Regions from separate parts of the Halomonas sp. BC1 genome, predicted to be linked through region 4. Evidence: predicted binding sites of a transcription regulator. Region 4 holds the regulator's gene; each other region holds the start of a gene.
The links. The regulator sigma-54, encoded in region 4, starts transcription at its own class of promoters, with help from an activator protein. The targets are predictions, from matches to a motif close to TGGCACNNNNNTTGCTNT.
Positions count from the first base shown of each region.

Region 1 (3,947 bases), on a different contig from region 4:
AGGTCGTAATGTTTCATCATTTAGGCAGCCTCCACCTTTATACCGTCACGTTCCCATACATAGATTTTTGCCGGCTCCGGCTCCCAGACAGTTGCCTCCTTGATACCCGGAAGGTCAGCCAGGGCGCGGTACTCGGATGCCATTGCCACGTAGTCATCGGTTTCAGCAATAACGGCGGGTTTACAGGAAATCGGGTCGCGCACGACCGCAAATCCATCCCGTGTGCCGATCGTGAACGTGAAGAAACCGTCCAGGTCTTTGAGCGCTCCGGTCAGGGCCTGATTAAGGGATTCACCCTTGGCCATCCGCCAGGTCAAATAGCCAGCGGCAACTTCAGAGTCGTTATCGGTCTGGAAAACAATGCCCTGACGCTTGAGCTTGTCGCGCAGGCGATTGTGGTTGGACAGGGAGCCGTTATGCACCAGACACAGATCCAGCCCGGTTGAAAAAGGATGGCTGCCCTGCAGCGTGACGGCACTTTCGGTAGCCATGCGGGTATGCCCGATCGCGTGGCTGCCGCGCATGTTGCTCAGTTTGTAACGGGTTGCCACTTCACCGGGCAAGCCGACACCTTTGAGAATCTCGATGCTTTTTCCGGCACTCATCACGCGAAGGTCAGCCGCATGATCCGCCAGCCAACCCAGCACGCGGCTTTCTTCTTCGGCTATCTTGAACACCCCCACGTTGGCATTCTGAAACCATGACGCCAGGCTGCCGAAGGCGGTTTGCAGCCTGTCGGCGAACGCCTGCCAATCGTAATCGGCATTATCACATTGCAGGGTCAGCTTGACGCCATCATCATATTCGTCGCCATACACCGCAAAACCGGCACTGTCCGGCCCACGGTCTGTCATGGCAATAAGCATCGGCTCAAACAGCTCACCCAAGCGGCTTTCCAGCTGCGGGTTTTTCAGATAAAGCCCGACAATTCCACACATAGCATTACCTCGATAGATTCACGCTGAGGCGTCATGGGCGCCTAAGCACGCAAAGGAACTTATGAAAAAATAAAATGACGTTAGAAAAACTCTACATAGCGCTGAACTTCCCATTCACATACCTGGCGGCTGTACTCTTTCCACTCCTCACGCTTGACCTTGATAAACTCGCCAACGATCTCGGCGCCCATGCCATCGCGCAGATGGGTATCCGCTTCCAGGGCATCAATCGCCTCTTTAAGCGACTGCGGCAGAATCTCGATGCCTTGCGCTTGGCACTGCTCTGGCGTGAGCTCGTAAAGGTTGATGTTTTGCGCCTTGCCGGGGTCCAGCTTGCGCTCGATGCCATCCATTCCCGCCGCAATCAGGGCGGCGTGAACCAGATAAGGGTTGCAGCCAGCATCGGGGAGACGGAATTCAAGACGGCCATAAGGCACGCGCACCATGGCCGAACGGTTGTTATCACCATAGGCAATGAATACCGGTGCCCAGGTCGCCCCGCTCGCCGAACCGCCGGCCACCAGGCGTTTGTAGGAATTCACCGTTGGGGCAGCAAAGGCACATAGCGCCGGGGCGTGATGAAGTAACCCGCCCAGAAAATGGTAAGCCGTCGTCGACAGGCCAAGATGCTGGGGGTCGCTGTCATCGCCAAAGACGTTATTGCCGTCTTTATCAGCAATGGAAAGATGGATATGCATGCCGTTGCCAGGCCGATCAGCATGCGGCTTGGGCATAAAGGAACACACCATGCCAAGCTCGTTGGCGATTTCACCGGCAGCCATGCGCACAAAGGTAAAGCGGTCAGCAGAGGTCAGGGCGTCACTGAAGGTGTAATTGATCTCGAACTGGCCGTTGGCATCTTCGTGATCAATTTGGTAGATATCAAAGTCCACCGCCTGAAGCGCTTCGACCAACCTTTCCAGAAACTCGCGTGAGCGCGACAAGCCTTTATAGTCGTAGCAGGGCTTGGCCAGCGTATCGCTCTCATCAACCGGCAACAGCTCACCGGACGCTCCCCGCTTGAACAAGGAAAACTCAGGCTCCAGGCCGGTGTTCAACGTCCAGCCCAGCTCGTTTAGCCGCTCTAACTGACGCATCATGACAACGCGGCTGTCCAGCGCGTGCGGGGCATCATTGACGTAACCGCAGCACGCCATGCGAGCGTAGTGTTTCTGCCACGGCACCAACGACAACGAGTTCAAATCACCTTTGGCCATAAAATCCGGCCCATGGGGCTGCATGCCAAGGCCCGACACCGCAAAGCCAGCGAACCCCGCGCCTTTCTCAACGACATCCATCAGGCAGTTAGCCGGCACTGACTTGGTTTTGGCCGCACCGTGTATATCCACGAACTGGGCCAGCAGATAACGGATGTCATGCTCTTTGATCAACTCAACAGCAGCTTCTGGAGACATACTCAACCCTCTTAAAAATTCTTTTCAAGAAACTATATTTCCCAAAAAGAAAGGCACATAGCATGCCAGAATGTCTCGTCGACCGTTAAAAAACCTCCTCAAATACCTACAAAACACTGATTTAAATGAAATAAATATTTAATTCAGGATTTCAAGAAAGCATTTCCCATCTTTTCTCCTATTGGTTTCTGTGCCTTGACCGCGCCATAACGGTGCAAATTTGCCAAAAAGCGCACCCATAAAGAACAAATGACACGCATATAAAAACCTGGAGGAAAATATGGCGAATATATCGACCTAAAAATTCAAAAAATAAGTAACTGTTTTTTATATGAAATAAACCTGTGTCTCATGCATTTTCTGTATGCACTGACACGTCATGGCAAGCTTATTGCTTCACTGCAAGGAAATATAATTTCTTTTAAAGAATCCATAAAGGGCGACAGCCACTTCTGGTTTCTTTTGGAAAACCTGCCCTAACCGACTGGAAGGAGAATTGATATGACAACGTTATGGCGTACTTCTGCCCTTGCCGAACGCCACCATGCACTCGGTGCGACACTGGAAGACTGGAACGGCATGGGGACTGCGTTTCGTTACGCGGGAGCGGATACCGCCGATCACCACGCCGCCATTCGCACCCAAGCAGGCTTGATGGATGTCTCTGGTCTGAAAAAGATCCATTGCGTTGGCCCGCATGCCAAAGTGCTGCTAGACCATGCCACCACGCGGGATATGTCAAAGCTTTACCCGGGAAAATCTGTCTATGCCACCATGCTCAACGAGGCTGGCAAGTTCGTGGATGATTGCATTGTCTACTGCCTGGCGCCGAATGCGTACTTGGTGGTGCATGGCACCGGTCTGGGCCAGGAAATGCTCACTCTAGGTGCCTTGGGTCGTAACGTCAGCCTGATGTTTGACGATGATCTTCACGACTTGTCACTGCAAGGGCCATTGGCCGTCGACTTTCTTGAAAAGCATGTTGAGAGTATTCGCGACCTGCGTTACTTCCACCATTTGCAGACCCGCCTGTTTGGCTTTGATGTGATGATTTCACGCACCGGCTATACCGGTGAGCGCGGCTATGAGATTTTTTGCAAGGCCAAGGATGCTCCCTCTGTGTGGGACGAAATCCTCGACAAGGGTGCCCCCATGGGCATCGTGCCATGCGGTTTCGAGACACTCGATTGGCTACGCGTGGAAAGTAACCTGCTGTTCTATCCCGTTGATAACTCCGAGACATACCCCTTCCCCGACCAGCCCGCCGGCGACACGCTATGGGAGCTGGGGCTGGACTTCACCGTATCCAAGGACAAGACCGAGTTCCGGGGGGCAGGCGAACACTTCCGCCTCAAGGGCAAGGAGCGCTTCAAGATCTTTGGTGTATTGATTGACAGCGAGGAGGCGGCAAGCGCTGGGGACACCCTCTGGGCAGATAACAAGCAGGTCGGCATTGTTACCGAAGGCATGTTTTCAAGGCTTAGTGGCCGCTCCATGGCACTGGCGCGCCTTGATGTTCCTTATGCCGAGCACGGTGTGCCGTTGGAAATACGTGGCAGCCTGCAAGCCACTGCCAGCAGCCATAGCTTGCCTT
Region 1 is NZ_LFGS01000007.1:124,431-128,377, forward strand. Features, by position in the region: gene B7L72_RS18200 (GltB/FmdC/FwdC-like GXGXG domain-containing protein) at 1-20, opposite strand, end outside; gene B7L72_RS18205 (class II glutamine amidotransferase) at 21-938, opposite strand; gene glnT (type III glutamate--ammonia ligase) at 1,019-2,353, opposite strand; gene B7L72_RS07240 (aminomethyltransferase family protein) at 2,855-3,947, shown strand, end outside.
Region 1: the regulator sigma-54 is predicted to act here: its motif matches at 2,404-2,421, upstream of glnT (type III glutamate--ammonia ligase).

Region 2 (3,947 bases), on a different contig from region 4:
CTCCGAGCAGTCACCCGCCACGGAACTGGACGTGATTCACTGGCACTTGCCTGAGCATTTACCGATTCTGCCAGCGCCTTTAGCCGAGCCTATTAACGACATCCACATTCCGCATAGCAGTGCGCGTACCTATCAGGTTCGTGCAGGTGAGTGGATTCAGATCATCGATGTGTCAGGCAAGCAGTGTTCGGACTTTATTGCCTTTGATAAAGATGCCCTGGACCTGGGCGAGACGGTGACCCTGGACGCGGCGGCAACACGCACGCTGGCCAATTGCGCGATGCCGCAGCCCGGCCTGTTTTCGCGCTTTGCCGATCAACGTCTTCAGCCCATGCTTGAAGTGGTGCAGGACACAGTCGGGCGGCATGACAGTTTTATGCTGGCATGTACGCCAAAATTCTACGAAGACAGCGGCTATTTTGGCCATATCAGTTGTACCGAGAATTTTAACCGTGAACTGGCGGTCTTTAACATCGCCCCTCGCGCTGGCTGGCCAGCCATCAATTTCTTTTTCAATACGCACGTTGAACCCTGCGGCACGCTATCGGCAGATGAGCCCTGGTCGCGAGCTGGCGACTATGTCCTGCTGCGCGCGAAGCGCGATCTGGTGTGTGCGTCGTCCGCGTGTCCGGACGACATTGACCCCGCTAACGGATGGACGCCCACCGATATACAGGTACGCATCTACTCAGCCGAACATGAATTTCCGCGTTCAATTGCTAACCGGACTACCCCGGAGGAACTGCCCCGCATGACACTGCAAACCGCCTTTCACCGTCGGACATCGGCCCTGACCCAGCGCTTCATTGAATATCGCGGCTACTGGCTACCCAGCGAGTTTGAAGGCTGGGGGCGGCGTGCCGAATACCTTGCCTGCCGTGAACGGGTTGCGGTCATGGACCTGACACCCTTGCGCAAGTTTGAAGTGGTGGGGCCGGATGCTGAACGCCTGCTGCAATACGCCTTGACCCGGAATGTGCGGCGTTTATCCGTTGGCGAAGTCGCTTACTCAGCCGCCTGCAATGAAACCGGCGGCATGCTCGACGATGGCACGCTTTTTCGGATGGGCGAACAGGCGTTCCGGTGGATCTGCGGCGACCCGTATAGTGGTATCTGGCTGCGTGAGCTAGCTAGCCGCCAGGGTTATAAGGTCAGTATTCGTGAGTCCACCCAGCAACTGCACAACCTGGCGATCCAGGGGCCGTTCAGCCGTGAGCTGCTCAGCCAGCTTGTGTGGAACGCTGAAACCCAGACGAGCGTCGCGCAGTTAAGCTGGTTCCATTTTATGATTGGCCGGTTGGGCGGGCCGGAGGGCATTCCTCTTATGGTCTCGCGTACCGGCTACACCGGCGAGCTGGGGTTTGAAGTCTGGTGCCACCCTGACCATGGCGAACGTCTTTGGGATACCATCTGGGAGGCGGGGCAAGCGTTCGGCTTAGCGCCCTTAGGGCTGGATGCACTGGATATGCTGCGCATCGAAGCGGGGCTGATTTTTGCTGACCATGAATTCTGCCCGGAAACCAATCCGTTTGAAGCGGGTATTGGTTTCACCGTGCCAATGAAAACCAAGGAAGACGACTTTGTTGGCCGGGAGGCGATGGCACGGCAGGCACCGGAAAGTCGCCACAAGTTAATGGGACTGATCATTCATAGTACGGAACTGGTGGATCATGGGGATCAGATCTTTCATGGACGCTTTCCGGTGGGGCAGGTGACCAGTGCTACCCAATCACCGCTGCTTAAGCAATCGATAGCCCTTTGTCGTCTGGCACCCGAGTTTGCAAGCCCTGGTACCCAGCTAGAAGTGGGTCGCCTTGATGGGCACCAGAAACGCCTGCCGGCGGAAGTGGTTGCCTTGCCGTTTTATGACAAGGAGCGTACTCGCGTGCGTAGTTAATTTAATTCCATCAAGCCAGTGATTAGAACGCACTGGCTTGGTGAAGGTCAGCACTGTCACAGTGCATGTAAAAGAATGAGTGCCCCCCGTTTTTAATGGTAATTCGACCAATCAGAAGAGTGGGTTTTGCTAGTAAAAAGGAAGTGTTGATTTGCCAGGGTAATGTTCAGTGACGTTTTGTTTTCGCGATATTTTAGACAATAAAGCATCGTTTGATGGGCTGGATAAGATGTTTTTCTGCGCTGATGGAGTTTTGGCATGCATGTTGCTCTATTTAACTTAAGGCGTTTAAAAAGGCTGCTGTTAATGTTGGGATGAGCGTTGGCTAGTAGCCGTTTTAATGCTGTTTATAAAGGTAAGTGTTAAAGAATCATCGTCATTGAATGCAACAGAAAATGGTTTATTACTACGAAAACTCTCTGGTTAAAACAGCCAGGTGATTTCACCGTCACGCTTTACACATAGGGGAACAACATGACGACCGATGAACTAAAAGGCATCTTCGAGATGCATCAGGCAATGAACATAGAGGTGTTTTACTGGTGGTGTATTGCCATTATGTTCCTGATTCACGCAGGTTTCCTGTCTTACGAAATTGGTGCCTCGCGCACCAAGAATGCGCTGGCATCAGGGATGAAAAACATCCTTACGCTGGCGTCAGTGATTCCGGCCTTCTATTTTGTGGGCTGGTGGATTTACAACGCTTTTCCCAATGGCCTGATTCCCATTGATGCCTCGGCGGCGCTTCCCTGGAGCGCCAGTATGCGCCCTGATGTCAACGATATGGGCACAGGGATATTCTTCGCGGCGTTCGCTCTTTTTGGGGCGACTACAGGCTCTATCCTTTCTGGAGCCGTCATCGAACGAATTCGTTTGAGTGCCTTCCTGACACTTGCCGTCATATTGGGGGGTGGCGTATGGATACTGGCCGGGTCCTGGGGCTGGCACCCAAGCGGCTGGCTACTCACCCAGTTTGGCTATCATGATGTTGGGGCAGCAGGGGTCGTCCATGCGGTTGCCGGGTTCTTTGCCCTAGGAGTATTGATGAACCTGGGCGCCAGAATTGGCAAGTTTAAAAACGGTAAGCCCCAGGCAATCCCACCGCACAACATGCCAATGTCGTTGCTTGGGCTGATGATGATCATTGTCGGTTTCTTCGGTTTTCTCGGCGGCTGCATCATCTTCAATACCGGCGATATTGGCTGGACGACCATTTATGGAACCCAGACCAACCTGTCGGCTTTTGCCTTCAACACTGTCATGGGTTTTGCAGGCGGTGTTATCGGAGCCTACCTGATATCAAGAGACCCCTTCTGGACCATGTCAGGTGGCTTGGGCGGTATCATCACCGTGGCAGCCGGTCTGGATCTTTACTATCCCGGCCTGGCGTTTGCGCTGGCGGCCAGCGGTGGTGCGTTAATGGCCAAAGTGGGCAACTTCCTTGAACAGCGCGGCCTGGATGACTCTGTGGGCGCCTTTGCGGTTCATGGTTTCTGCGGTTTTTACGGCGTCGTGCTGGTGGGTATCTTCGCGGCAGGGTTTGCCAATGCAGAAGGGATGCCGGATATTTCTTTCACCGGCCAGTTGGTAGGCGCTGTGGTTATGGCGTTAACCGGCTTTATCCCAGGTTGGGGAATCTCTTACGCATTGAAAAAGTTCAACCTACTGCGTGTACCACCACATGTTGAAGTACTAGGGCTTGACCTGGTGGAAATATCGGCGAGGCCCTATCCTGAAACCGAGTCTCCACAAGGTCATTCGCCTCAGGGCGTTCATGGTGGATTAAACAAAGCGTTCCCCATGGCGAAAAGGCAGGATATTAGTTAATCGCGATAACTCTGCATCTTACCTCGAGCATGCGCTAAATAATGATCATGTAAAAAAGTAGTTGCCAGACATATCCTAAGAAACGTTGAGGAGACAACAATGGAAACCAGTACCGATTTGCAAAGTGCCATTAATTACCTGTTCTTTTCCAGTCATCCCGCTATTATCTCGGCGAGTTTGATCGTTGGCGTAGGTTTATGCCTTTTATTAACGGTCAGTATTA
Region 2 is NZ_LFGS01000007.1:102,237-106,183, reverse strand. Features, by position in the region: gene B7L72_RS07160 (DUF1989 domain-containing protein) at 1-1,897, shown strand, start outside; gene B7L72_RS07155 (ammonium transporter) at 2,372-3,724, shown strand; gene B7L72_RS18515 (hypothetical protein) at 3,824-3,947, shown strand, end outside.
Region 2: the regulator sigma-54 is predicted to act here: its motif matches at 2,152-2,169, upstream of B7L72_RS07155 (ammonium transporter).

Region 3 (3,947 bases), on a different contig from region 4:
AAACTCCTTGATCACCAGGCGCTTTTGATCCGCCATTCGGGTGATCCCCGGCAACTCGAATAGCGGCCGGGCATCGCCCCCGAGTAGTGTAGGAGCGACGAACAGCTGCAACTCATCGACCAGCTGCGCGTCCAGCAGTGCCCCGGCCAGCGTCGCACCGGTCTCTACCAGTAGTTCGTTTACCTGCTCATTATCGGCTAACCAGCGCAGCATGTCAGCAAGCTCGACGCGCCCGCCGGCGTCGCTGGGCAACACCTGAATCTCGGCACCAGCCGCTTCCAGTCGCTGACGCTTCTCGGGGCTGTGCTGCTCGGTGGTGATGATCAGCGTGCGCCCCGGCTCACGCAGGCAGGCCGCCGCCAGCGGCAGCCGCAACCGAGAATCCAGAATGACCCGCAGCGGTTGGCGCAGCACGATCTCATCGGCCTGGGGCAGCGCCAGCTGTTCGGGCCGCAACGTTAGCCGCGCATCGTCCATGATCATGGACTCCACACCGCTAAGGATCGCGCTGGAGCGTGCCCGCAGGCGCTGCACCTGGGTGCGCGCCTGCGGGCCGGTGATCCACTGCGACTCCCCTGAGCCCATGGCCGTTCGACCATCCAGGCTCATCGCCATTTTCAAGCGCACCAACGGACGCCGTGACTGCATGCGCAACACGAACCCGGGGTTGAGCGCCCGTGCATCCTGCTCAAGCAGGCCCACGTGAACCTCGATACCGGCAGCTCTCAAATGCTCTATCCCCCGCCCACTCACTTGCGGATTGGGGTCCCCCATGGCCACTACCACGCGCCCTACACCGGCATTGGCCAGCGCCACGGCACAGGGGCCGGTACGCCCGGTATGGGAACAGGGCTCCAGCGTCACATAGGCCGTGGCCCCACGGGCCTGTTCCCCTGCAGCTGCCAACGCATGCACTTCGGCATGAGGCTCACCGGCGCGTAGGTGGTAGCCTTCGCCCACGACCTGCCCTTCGGCCGAACGATCGTAGCGGACGATGACGCACCCCACGCGGGGATTGGGGTCCGTGGTATACAGGCCGTGGCGGGCCAGTTTCAGGGCGCGGACCATGAAACGGTGGTCTGCAACAGAGAACAGGCTCATCCTTCAGCCTCTTTCGACGCGGGCCCACTGGCAGCGTCATCGCCAGGCGCTTGAGCAGGTTCCTGAGACAGCCGGTCGATTTCAGCCCGAAACTCGTCCAGATCCTGAAACTTGCGATACACCGACGCAAAGCGAATATACGCCACCTGATCCAGGCTGCGTAGCGCCTGCATGACGGCCTCGCCCACGTCACGAGCATTCACCTCGCGGTCACCGCGGGCACGCAGGGATTGGCGGATACGCTCCACGGCGGCTTCGATGGCTTCCGCGCTGACCGGGCGCTTTTCCAACGCCCGCAGCATGCCAGCCCTTAACTTGGCCTCGCTGAAAGTCTCCCGCGAGCCATCCGACTTCACCACCCTGGGCATGATCAGCTCCGCCGTTTCATAGGTCGTGAAGCGCTCATGGCAGCTTGCACACTGGCGACGGCGACGCACCTGGTCACCGTCGGCCACCAGGCGTGAATCCGTTACTCGCGTATCGTTTGCACCACAAAAAGGACAATGCATGGCAGTCAACCTATTGTCGGCACGCACCCTCAAGTGCGCTCAGCGTGTCAGCCCCGTAGATACCAGCCGTGCCAACAGGCCGCCTGCTATCTCTTGTTTTGTAAGCTATTTTAAGAACTCTTCAAGGATCGTTGGGTAAACCATCCCACTACCGATTGTCGTGCCTGCAAAAGCAGGCGTACTCATGACTTGTACGTCATTTCGCACAGTATTCTCCTATATTGTAACGATTTGGCACACAAGCTGCAGCGTTTGTCGAAGGTTGATTGAAAGGAGGCACCCATGACGGCATTTGAGCTCAGGCTACAGCATTACTTGACCCACCTGTACGGCCAGCGCGCAGGGGAAGTACAGCGGCGCCTCGAACAGCATTTGGCCCACTTCCGACCGCTGCTTCCAGCGGCGCCTTTATCTGCTGAGCAGAGCGGCATTGCACCAACATGGAGCGAAAAGGATCAGTGGGTCATCAGCTATGGTGACTCCATCGTGGCAGACGGCACGCCCCCACTGGGCGTGCTGAACCACTTTCTGCAGCGCCACCTGGGCGAGACGATCAGCGGGGTGCACGTGCTGCCCTTCTTTCCCTGGAGCAGCGACGACGGTTTTTCGGTCATCCATTACCGGGAGGTCAACCCCGAACTGGGAGACTGGTCGCATATCCGTGACCTGGCCAGCCACTATGACGTGATGGGCGACCTGGTGCTCAACCACGTTTCCCGTGAGTCGCTGTGGTTCGTGGATTACCTGACCGGCAGCCTGCCGGGGCGGGACTACTTTATCGAGGTGGACCCTGACACCGATGTTTCCCAGGTCACGCGGCCACGCAGCAGCCCGCTGCTCGTGCCTGTCTCCACCCGCCGGGGCACCCGCCACCTGTGGGCCACGTTTTCGGAAGACCAGATCGACCTGAATTTCGAGAACCCGGATGTCCTGCTGGAATTCGTCGGCATCCTGCTGTTTTACCTGCAGCAGGGAGTGAGGATCATCCGCCTCGATGCCGTGGCATTCTTGTGGAAGCGGCTGGGCACGGCCTGTATTCACCTGCCCGAAACCCATACCGTGGTACGCCTGCTACGCGCCATCGTCGATGAGATCGCCCCCGGCACCTTGATCATCACCGAAACCAACGTGCCCCACGCCGAAAACATCAGCTATTTCGGCCTCGAACGCCTGGCGGAAGGCCCGCCGGACGAAGCGCACATGGTGTACCAGTTCGCGCTGCCCCCGCTGCTGCTGCACACCCTCACCCGTGGGGAGGCCAGCACCCTGCAAGGCTGGCTATCCAGCCTGCCGGTGCTGCCTGAACACTGCACTTACCTCAACTTTACCGCCAGCCACGACGGCATCGGGGTGCGCCCGCTGGAGGGCCTGCTGCCGGACCACGAACGGGACGCCCTGCTGGAGCTGATGCACCGCTTCGGTGGCTTCGTCAGCATGCGCAGCAACCCGGACGGCAGCGACACGCCCTACGAAATCAACATTACCTGGTTCGAGGCCATGCGCGGCACCCGGCGCGGCCCGGACCCCTGGCAGATTGCGCGCTTCCTGTGCAGTCAGGCCATCATGCTCAGCCTGCAAGGCATTCCTGCGCTCTACCTGCACACCCTGACCGGCACGCTCAACGATGTCGAAGGCGTCGAGCGCAGCGGGCGGCTGCGCTCCATCAACCGGCGTCGCTGGCCGCTGGACGAACTGGAGCTGCTGCTGGAAAGCCCCTCTACCCCGACCCACGATGTCTTCCATGCCCTGCGTCGGCTGCTGGACCTTCGCCGTCAGGAGCCCTGCTTTCACCCCAACGTACCCCAGCAGGTCATCAGCACGCCAGCAGAGCTGCTGGCCATCGAGCGCGGTCCGCTGGCCGATGGCCGACGCTTGCTGGCCCTGTTCAACGTCACCGACCGCCGCATAGCCCTCGACCAGGGCGGCGAGGCATTGACTCAGCGACTGCAGCAGCACGCCTGGCAGCCGCTGGACACCTCGTCTTCGCTTCACCCGCTGGCATCCCTGCCCCCCTATGCCGTGCTCTGGCTGGTGGCTAACGCCTGACGCCTTGCGACATAACGTCTCAGGACAGAACAAGATAATCCTTTAATAATCCTGTCCTGCGACACTGTCCATCCAATTCGACGGTGGATACGTGAGCGTTTATGTTGCAACAAAGCCTGGCCATTGGCCCCATGGGATTCAGCCTGCATCAGTTGATCATCGGTTTTGCCTTCTTACTCGCCCTGTTGGTAGGCGCCCTGCTGGGCAGGCGCCAGCAGGTTTCGGTCAGCGATACCCTGTTTACCCTGCTGATGGTCGCCCTGCTGGCGGCCAGGCTGGTATTCGTCGTGC
Region 3 is NZ_LFGS01000009.1:31,847-35,793, reverse strand. Features, by position in the region: gene ribD (bifunctional diaminohydroxyphosphoribosylaminopyrimidine deaminase/5-amino-6-(5-phosphoribosylamino)uracil reductase RibD) at 1-1,101, opposite strand, end outside; gene nrdR (transcriptional regulator NrdR) at 1,098-1,610, opposite strand; gene B7L72_RS08090 (sugar phosphorylase) at 1,893-3,656, shown strand; gene B7L72_RS08085 (TlpA family protein disulfide reductase) at 3,758-3,947, shown strand, end outside.
Region 3: the regulator sigma-54 is predicted to act here: its motif matches at 1,843-1,860, upstream of B7L72_RS08090 (sugar phosphorylase).

Region 4 (3,947 bases):
TATCAATCTGGAAATTGCCCAGGGCAGCGTGGTGGGCCTGCTGGGCCCTAACGGCGCCGGCAAGACCACCTCGTTCTACATGATCGTCGGCCTGGTGAAATCCGATGCTGGCAAGGTGGGCATCGACGATCTCGACCTGACCCGGGCGCCCATGCATGAACGCGCGCTGGCGGGTATCGGCTACCTGCCCCAGGAAGCATCGATCTTTCGCAAGCTGTCGGTGGCCGACAACATCATGGCCATTCTGGAAACGCGCCGGGAGCTGGACCGCAATAGCCGAGAAGCGAAGCTCGAATCCCTGCTGGAAGACTTCCACATCACCCATATTCGCGACAACCTGGGCATGAGCCTGTCGGGCGGCGAGCGGCGACGGGTGGAAATTGCCCGCTCGCTGGCCACCGAGCCCGCCTTCATTCTACTGGACGAACCTTTTGCTGGCGTCGACCCCATTTCCGTGGGCGATATCAAGTCGATCATACGCGCGCTCAAGAAGCGCCATATTGGCGTGCTGATTACCGACCACAACGTGCGTGAAACCCTGGATATCTGCGATATTGCCTATATTGTTGGCGACGGACACATCATAGCCAGTGGAAACCCCCAGGAAATTCTCAATAACCAGAAGGTGCGCGACGTCTACCTGGGCGCCGACTTCCGCCTTTAAATAATGGCCCACGAAGACATTTTATTTAGTGGCATGCTTATTGCACTTGCACCAAACGGAGAGTCGCTCTAGGGTGGAGCTTTCTGATTAACGAGTGGTTCTCAGATGGTCATGAAAGCTTCTCTTCAACTGCGCATCGGCACACAGCTGACCATGACACCTCAGCTGCAGCAGGCCATTGCGCTGCTTCAGCTATCGACGCTGGACCTTCGTCAAGAAATTCAGCAGGCGCTGGATGCCAACCCCATGCTCGAACAGGAGGATGAGTTTGGCGAACAGGCGGTCAGCGAGCCTCAGGAAGCCGAGTGGGCAGACAGCATTCCCAACGAGCTCTCCGTGGACAGCGACTGGTCCGACACCTACCAGGACATGGGCAGCGCGGGCGGCAGTAGCGAAGGCCCGGACTTCGAGCGCCAGGCGGCCGGGCAGAGCCTTCACGGGCACTTGCTCTGGCAACTGGCCATGACCGACTTCTCTGCGCGTGAGCATGCCATTGCCGAGAGCCTCATCGATGCGCTGGATGCCAACGGCTATCTGACCCAGCCGCTCAACGACATCCGCGAGGGGCTCAAGGCGCAGGGCCACGATGGCCTGAGCCAACGCGAGGTCGAAAACACCTTGCTGCGCCTGCAGCAGTTCGAGCCTACTGGCGTGTTCGCCCGTGACCTGCGCGAGTGCCTGATGCTGCAGCTGGCCGCGCTACCCGAAGACACTCCGCTGTTGATGCCCGCCAAGCGTCTGGTACGCCAGTTTCTCGAAGCGCTGGGCAAGGACGACATGCGCCTGCTGAAACGACGCCTGAGCCTCGATGACGAGCAGCTGGACGATGTCATTCGTTTAATCCGCAGCCTTGACCCTCGCCCCGGAAGCGCCTACGGCGTCACCGACGACAGCTATGTGACGCCGGACCTGGTGGTACGTCACGATCACGAGGGCTGGCATCTGGAACTCAACCCGGAAGCGCTGCCTCGGCTACGTATCCAGCCCGACTACGCCAGCCTGATCAAGCGCGCCGACAAGAGCCAGGACAACCAGTTTTTGAAAGAGCACCTCCAGGAGGCTCGCTGGCTGATCAAGAGCCTGTCGAGCCGCAACGACACGCTGCTGCGCGTGGGGCGCGAGATCATTGCCCGCCAGATAGGCTTCCTCGAGCAGGGTGAAGAGGCCATGAAACCGCTGATTCTGGCCGATATCGCCGAAGCGGTAGAGATGCATGAATCGACCATCTCCCGGGTCACCACCCAGAAATACATTCATACCCCGCGCGGGGTCTTCGAGCTCAAGTACTTCTTCTCCAGCCAGGTCAGCGGCCAGGAGGGCGGCGACAGCCACTCCAGCACGGCCATTCGAGCACGCATCAAGAAACTGATTCAGGACGAGCCGCCAGGCAAGCCACTCTCCGACAGTCGCCTGGTCACCCTGCTGGAAGAGGGTGGCATTACCGTGGCACGCCGCACCGTCGCCAAGTACCGAGAGTCGATGGGTATACCTTCGTCGAGCGAGCGACGCCGTTTGCGCTAGTTAAACGCTCTTGCCCAACAAACTCGCGGCGAGGGCTTTGCAATGGCCCAAAAAGGGTTACAATCGAAGTACAGTCCGATGGATAAGGAGCACGTCAATGCAAGTAAACATCACTGGTCATCACGTTGAACTGACTGACGCCTTGCGTGACTACGTAAACGAAAAGCTGGAACGCGTTGAGCGTCACTACGACAACATCACGACCGTCCAGGTCACCTTATCTGTCGAAAAGGAGCGCCAGCAAGCGGCTTGCACGCTGCATGCCGCAGGAGCAGACCTGCATGCGGAAGCGCAGGATAATGACATGTACGCGGCCATTGACGCCCTGGCGGACAAAATCGACCGTCAGCTGGTAAAACACAAGGAAAAAGCACAAGCCCGCGCCCAAGGCGCTGGCGTGCGTTAAACCGATGACGTTGGAAACCATACTCCCCCCGGAGCGCGTGCTGTACGACGTGCCCGGGGGCAGCAAAAAAAGGGTGCTGGAGTTTTTCAGCACCTTTATCGCTCAGAACACGCCCAGCCTGGACAGTCAGGAAGTCTTCAGTCGCCTGATTGGCCGTGAACGGCTGGGCAGCACTGGTATCGGCAATGGCGTAGCCATCCCCCATGCACGCAGTCCTCACTGCAGCACGCCCATTGCTGGCTTTCTCAAGCTAGCCGAGCCCGTCGACTTCGATGCCATCGATGGTGACCCGGTCGATCTGGTCTTCGTGCTGTTGGTTCCCGAAGAAGCCGATGACACGCACCTGGCCCTGCTGGGGCAGGTGGCCACGATCATGAATGACGCTGCCACACGCCAACAGCTGCGCAATGTCAGTAGCCAGCGCGCATTGCTCGAGCTGCTGACCGACAAGATTCGCGAGCAGGCTGCCTAGCGCAGCCATTGCCAGGCAGCAAGGCACACGGCAAGCCCTCTATCCCTTTGATACCCAAGAGAGATGCGCTATGCAGCTGGTGATCATTAGCGGCCGCTCAGGGTCCGGCAAGTCCATCGCCCTACAGGCGCTGGAGGATCTTGGCTATTACGCCATCGACAACCTGCCCGCCATGCTGCTGGGCTCGCTGGTCGATGAATTGCGCGAGCAAGGGGGGCGAACTCACCTGGCGGTCAGCATCGATGCGCGCAACCTGCCCACGGCGCTGGAGCAGTTGCCTGCGTTACTGGAAGAGCTACGTCAACGCCAGATCCGTTTTCAGGTCATCTACCTGACCACGGACGCACGCATTCTGCTGGAGCGCTACTCGGCCACCCGGCGGCGCCACCCGCTGACCCGGGATAGTGACATGACCCTGGAAGAAGCCATCGACAAGGAAGAGCAGACGCTGCTCGACATTCGCGATCTGGCCGACCTGTTGATCGACACGTCACGCCTCTCGGTGCACGATCTTCGCCGTCGCATCACCGATCAGGTCGCTCACCAACGGCGTGACCAGCTGACCCTGACGTTTGAATCCTTCGGCTATAAGCGGGGCGTACCCATGGATGCCGATATCGTGTTTGACGTGCGCTGCCTGCCTAACCCTTATTGGGACCCCAGCCTGCGGCAGTTCACCGGACGCGATGCCAATATTCAGGCCTTCCTGGGCGGCTACCCCATCGTCGATGACATGCGTGACGATATTCATGCCTGGTTGGACAAGTGGCTGCCCGCCTACCAAAGCAGTCAACGTAGCTATATGACCGTGGCCATTGGCTGCACTGGCGGCCAGCATCGCTCTGTCTACATGGTGGAACAACTGGCGCAGGCGCTGGTCAAGC
Region 4 is NZ_LFGS01000012.1:200,543-204,489, forward strand. Features, by position in the region: gene lptB (LPS export ABC transporter ATP-binding protein) at 1-664, shown strand, start outside; gene B7L72_RS10495 (RNA polymerase factor sigma-54) at 770-2,185, shown strand; gene hpf (ribosome hibernation-promoting factor, HPF/YfiA family) at 2,283-2,591, shown strand; gene ptsN (PTS IIA-like nitrogen regulatory protein PtsN) at 2,596-3,063, shown strand; gene rapZ (RNase adapter RapZ) at 3,134-3,947, shown strand, end outside.